DNA from 2 places in the Bacillus sp. JJ864 genome. Region 2 is predicted to be linked to the other one. Evidence: riboswitches for the same ligand, from Rfam matches in the RefSeq annotation. Region 2 holds a riboswitch; the other holds the start of a gene.

Evidence for each region. A riboswitch is a leader RNA that binds a small molecule or an ion and turns the genes downstream of it on or off. The one in region 2 is predicted to bind lysine.
Region 1: linked by a shared signal. The riboswitch ahead of lysA (diaminopimelate decarboxylase) and the one ahead of V7024_RS06965 (amino acid permease) in region 2 are both predicted to bind lysine.

What each region holds. Positions count from the first base shown of each region.
Region 1 covers NZ_JBALLY010000135.1:24,246-27,463, reverse strand. The annotation lists gene V7024_RS19140 (LTA synthase family protein) at 1-788, opposite strand, end outside; gene V7024_RS19135 (DUF3888 domain-containing protein) at 980-1,375, shown strand; lysine riboswitch at 1,465-1,646, shown strand; gene lysA (diaminopimelate decarboxylase) at 1,825-3,141, shown strand.
Region 2 covers NZ_JBALLY010000036.1:4,868-8,085, reverse strand. The annotation lists gene V7024_RS06970 (oxalate decarboxylase family bicupin) at 1-300, opposite strand, end outside; gene V7024_RS06965 (amino acid permease) at 498-1,967, opposite strand; lysine riboswitch at 2,075-2,268, opposite strand; gene V7024_RS06960 (VOC family protein) at 2,622-3,218, shown strand, end outside.

The DNA of each region.
Region 1 (3,218 bases), on a different contig from region 2:
ATTTTTTGATTGATGACAAAACTTTGCGTAGATTCCATGGAGATTAAAATAACATTTTTTCCTTTTGCCACGCCGAACAATTCTTTATTTGCTTGTCTATCTTTTGTTTTCACATAGTTATCAATTTCAGAAAAGGTATCACCACTTGCGAAGGCACGCTGAGCAGACGATTTCGATTGCAGCGCAATATCATAAATATGATATGTATATAAGCCAAGATTTTTCACAACTGTTTGGCGATCAAATGAATGTGAAAAGAGTTGTGGTTTATAAATAACTGAAATAATCATTTGCAAGGCTAATGCTGCTGTTACACCACTAAAAAAGGTTTGTTTTTCTTTTCTCGATAAAGGAGTTGTGTCACAAAAACTAGGGAATTTCCGAGATAATATGGCTAAAATAATGGTATCTGCAAATAAAAGAAGTGTTTTATATGTAAATAGTTCTTTTATACTCGTTCCTAAATCAGCCATGTTATTCGTTTGAAATAATACTGGGAATGTTACAAAGTCATTGTAAAATCCATAAAACATGGCGTTGCCAAATAAAATAAATGATAACACCATACTAATACTAATAATGATACGATTTCGATATTTTGTTGCTAATAAAGCGAAACCGAAAAATAATAATAATGAAGCTAATGGATTAAAGAACAACATGATTTGTTCGAAAGCGTTATTGATCTTCATATCAAAAGCTAATTTGTATACAATATATGTTTTGATCCATAATAGGACGACTGCTATGAGAGCGAATCGTATTTTTGGAAACAAGCGTTGCATCATATTGGGCTCCTCCTACTACCTACAAGTAACCGTTCGTTTCTGTATATAACCGGTTACATATTTCTATGTTTTTTTGCTATGTGTACTATTATATAAAAACATAGTGAATTTGTGGATGCTTTTCTCATAATTGGGTAGAAAAAGGGAAGATGGATAAAATAATGTCATCGATGGAAAAGTGGAGGAGTACTATGAAGAAAATATGTTGTTTTATAGTAAGCTGCTTCATTTTACTTGGAAATCCAGCTCCTTTTTTGGCTGAACATGAACCGTTATTATTAGAAGATGCACTTTATTCGGTGCTGTTTCCGAGAATAAATGAAGCGATTCAAAAGTATTATGGAAAACAAAAGCCATATGAATGTCCGAAAATCGTTAGCATGAAAAAAATGTACAGCGGTACATATTTGTTCCGTGCTTCTATTGAAATAATTAAATATGAACCAGGGATAGGAGGGGAAAAACTCCCGCCGTTTGAAAAAGTAATAATTACCTTTGAAAATGATGATGGTGAATGGACTGTGAAGAATATAGGTGTAAAGCGCTTACCAGATAATACAAAAATAAATTGTCGTAAACCAATTTAAAAAAGTATTTGACAAATAAATTACTCATTTGCTATTGTTAATAGCAATAAAAAGGTGCTTGAAAATTAAATAGACTTACCTCATCTACACTCAAGGGTAGAGGCCGCGATAATCAAAAGTAAGCTATAGGAAATAAAGTGGTATTCATGATTATAGTCTGAAAGGGATTTTCGCCGAAATATATGAATACCCACTTATTCATATATTGGGACTGCATTAAATAAATGTAGTACTGTCATAAGTTTTTGACTTATGGAGAGCTATTAGGAGATGTTTGATGCGGTTTCTTATTTGAGAAAATAACACAAGTTTATTTTTTCATCCTATATTTTTCTAATAAGAAACGCGTGTGAACATTGTTCCGCGCGTTTTTTGTTTACCTAATTAGGGATAATATGAACAACTAAGGGATGTAATAGATGGTTTTGAGAAAAAAGGGAGGAATTCACATGTATTTACACGGCACAAGCCGCATTAACGAGCAAGGACATTTAGAAATTGGGGGATGCGATGCTACTGAACTTACAGCGACATATGGTACACCTCTTTATGTATATGATGAAGCAGCAATTCGTGAGAAATGTCGTGCATTTCATCGTGCTTTTAGAGAGAGTGGGTTCTCTTATCAAGTAGCATATGCAAGCAAAGCGTTCTTGTGCATGGAAATGTGCCGATTAGCTGCGGAAGAAAATATGTCGCTGGATGTTGTGTCTAGCGGAGAGTTATATACGGCATTGCAAGCAGGATTTTCAGCTGAACGTATCCATTTTCATGGCAATAATAAAACAGAAGAAGAGCTGAGAATGGCGCTAGAAGCTAATATTGGGTGTTTCGTTGTAGATAATTTTTTAGAACTAGAAATATTACATGATTTGGCGAAAGAATACGGAAAAGTTGCCAGTGTTCTGCTTCGTGTGACTCCAGGAGTAGAAGCGCATACGCATGAATATATTACAACGGGTCAAGATGATTCTAAGTTTGGTTTTGGTATTTCAACAGGGCATGCATTACAAGCAATGAAAAGTGCATTAGAAAAATCAAATTACAATGTGCTAGGAATTCATTCTCATATAGGATCACAAATTTTTGAAACTGCAGGATTTGTTCGTGCAATTGAAGTGCTTCACAAATTTCTAGAATTAGTGAGAAAAGAAATGGATTATGTAGCACCCGTATTAAATGTCGGCGGTGGTTTTGGAATTCGTTATACGGAAGGGGATACACCGCTTGCTCTTGGCGAATATGTGCAAGCTGTGACAGATGCGGTACGCGAGCAATTTACAGCATGTGAATATCCACTTCCAGAAATTTGGGTAGAGCCAGGTCGTAGTATTGTTGGTGATGCAGGAACAACTTTGTATACAGTGGGAGCGATTAAAGATATTCCAGGCATTCGGAAATATGTATCAGTTGATGGTGGCATGACAGATAACCTTCGACCGGCACTTTACGGAGCGCGTTACGAAGCATTACTAGCAAACCGAGCGAATGAATCTGCTGAAGAGGTTGTTTCCATTGCAGGGAAGTGTTGCGAAAGCGGGGATATGCTCATTTGGGATATAGCGCTCCCGAAAGTTGTTTCGTGTGATCTCTTAGCTATCTCTTGTACAGGGGCATATGGCTATTCGATGGCAAACAATTACAATCGCATTCGTCGACCAGCAGTTGTGTTTGTGAAAAATGGAAAATCTCATGTTGTTGTTGAGAGGGAATCGTTTGAAAATATTATCGGAAACGATCGCATACGTGTAAAGGAATTTGTATAAAGTGAAACTTCTATCAGTGGGGATCTTACTGCCTGTTAATGCGGGATAAATACGTTCTCGTTTAGTTGAAGAAGGAG
Region 2 (3,218 bases):
ACGTACACCACCAGGGGTCAGACGCATGTTTACCCCCGCAAGCGTGGTTGCAATCGGGAGTTCTCGAATTGTTACTTGCCGTGACCAACCGCCGTGATTTAACTGCATATTTGTGTCGGAAAAAGAGAACTTTAAATTAGGGATTGTTCCGGCATCGGTAACCGGTGGAACGAACATGTCGGGGTTCTCAATATCTCGCATGATGTCCCGGGGCCCAAAATCGGTCGCGCCAGCGCCATCATCTCTTATAGGGTGCGGTATAGTTCTATGCTCAGTTTTCTTCGCAGATTGTGATTCCACAAACTATGCTCCTTTCTTATTATTCTATGTACAATATAGATAGAGTGTATAAGTACGCTTTTACAAATATATGCTGTAAACGTGTTTGATATACAGAATAAGGAGAGAAGCGAAGAAATAAAGATGTATATTTTATTCACGAGAAGTTTATCTAAACACATAAGAAAACCTATCAACTAGAGTTGATAGGTTTATTGTTAAAGCTCACATTTATCTAATGGAATGACTTTTGTTTTCTTTGTAAATTTATAACCTAACCAAAGTACTAAGAAAAGAGGTAAGCCGATATATGAAATGAGTACACCGTTCCAATCAATAGATTCTCCCATAAATGCACCGTAGTTTTGACCAAGGACAACGATTAAGCATAATACAAATGCAAAGATAGGGCCGAATGGGAACCATTTTGCTTTATAAGGTAAGTCATTTAAGTCTTTTCCTTGTGCAATGTATGCTTTGCGGAAACGATAGTGACTGATGGCAATTCCGATCCAAGCGATGAATCCTGACATACCAGAGGCATTTAATAGCCATACATAGACAACGCCATCACCGAATAAAGAAGCTAAGAAAGCAGCAGATCCAACTAATGATGTTGCAAGCAACGCATTTACAGGTACACCACGACTATTTAATTCCCCTAAAAATTTCGGTGCTTTACCTTGGTTTGCTAAATCCCAAAGCATACGTGCTGATGCATACATACCAGAGTTACCAGCAGATAAAACAGCGGTTAAAATAACAGCGTTCATTACTGATGCTGCAAAGGCAATGCCTGCTTTATCGAATATAAGTGTAAATGGACTTACTGTTACATCGCTTGCTGCCAGGTTTTCGTTTGTATACGGGATTAATAAACCAATTACGAGAATCGCAAAAATATAGAACAATAGAATTCGCCAAAAGATGCTGCGAATTGCTTTTGGAATGTTGCGTTGTGGATCTTCAGTTTCACCGGCCGCAACTCCTAATAATTCTGTTCCTTGGAACGAGAATCCAGCTGCCATAAACACACCGATGATTGCCATGAAGCCGCCGTTAAACGGTGCATCTGCAACTGTGAAGTTTTTAAAACCGACAGGCTCTCCGCCCATAATACCGAAAATCATAAGAAATCCGACGATTAAAAAAGCGATAACAGTTACAACTTTAATAAGTGCAAACCAATATTCTGCTTCTCCAAAGCCTTTAACAGATAAATAATTTAAAAGGAACATAATAGCTAAACAAATTCCACTCCAAAGTAGGGAAGGCGTATTTGGAAACCAAAACTTCATAATTAAAGTAACTGCAGAGAGTTCAGCAGCAATTGTAATGGCCCAGTTATACCAGTAGTTCCAACCTAATGCGAATCCAAGAGATGGGTCAACAAATCTTGTTGCATAGGTGCTAAATGATCCTGCTACAGGCATGTAGGATGCTAATTCAGCTAAGCTTGTCATTAAAAAATATACCATAATACCAATTGCAGCGTAGGCGACGAGAGCACCACCAGGACCAGCTGTGTGGACAACACCACCGCTTGCTAGGAATAAACCTGTACCAATTGTACCACCAAGTGAAATCATTGTAAGATGGCGAGATTTCAATCCGCGTCGTAGTTCATTATTTGATTGAGCAGATTGATTTGTAGTTGTAGAGGTAACGTTAGTAGTTGCGCCGTTCATGTTTAACACTCCTTTTCTAGTAAGATAGGAAGGAGCGGGGGGAATTAAAAAAACCGCCAAAGGACTTTAGCGGAGCAATTCAAAAATAGCCACCCCATCATACCTTCCGTTAAGATAGCGCCCCACGTTTACGCGGTAATTTTGTAAACGTGACAGTTCTGTTCCTATTTGAAAACAGCCCCAGCATATACTTCCAGAGAAGAAGTATAAACTTCGGCAACTTTTCCTTTCAGCTAGAGTTATTGACGTTCTCCGCGTCTCGTCTAGATTACTAATAAAAGTCGCAACCTCTACCTCATCGGATTGATGAGGATTTTTCTATTACTATAATTTTTAATATATGGCAATTGTAATGATTTTCTGAAAATATTGCAAGGATTTTTTTGTAGAAAAAAATGGCTATTTTAGAAAAGCGCTTTCAAAATTCATCCCGGTCCTAAAAAATATGTATAAAGCAATCCTTTGATAAAAAAGGTTATACAATGGTTTCGCATCGCGTTTCAAAAATCCCTTCAAATTAATAGAAAATTCAGAATAATATTTTTCGACAAAAATACGTATTTATATTAAAACTTGTTATTAAGTTAATTTTAGAATTGAAAAGAATAATTGAAAAATTATACACTTAATGGAAAAGGGAATGGTGGTGAGGAGATGTTCCAGTTTGATCATCTTGTCCATGTAGTTTATTGTTCTCCAGCTGAGGCGATAAATCAAATGAAAATACATGGATTTCATGTCGTTCAAGGGGGAGAGCATACGAACTGGGGGACACATAATAGTTTATGTTATTTCGATTTAGCATATATTGAGTTTTTAGCAGTGCAATATCAAGAGGCAGCAAACCAAACAGAGAATCCACTTATTAGGCAAGTTGTTCATAAGTTGAAAACAGGAGAGGGATTGCTTCAAATTGCACTGCGGACTGAACATATGGAGGAGTTTGCTGAGAAACTGATAGAAAAAGGTTTTCATATAAACGGTCCATTGGAAGGGAAACGTATGAGGGATGACGGAACACTCTTGAGATGGAAAATGCTGTTTATTGAACAAGAAGAAGAAGGTCCTAGATTTCCATTTTTCATTGAGTGGAGCGAATCGGATGCAAAAAGAAGGGATGATTTACAGAAAAAAGGGGTGATTTCATCTCACGACAATCATGTAATGGGAATGAAAACAGTGTTCTATGCTGTTAATAATGTAAATGAAACAAGCAAACGATGGAAAGAGTTACTACAAATAGAAATGAGT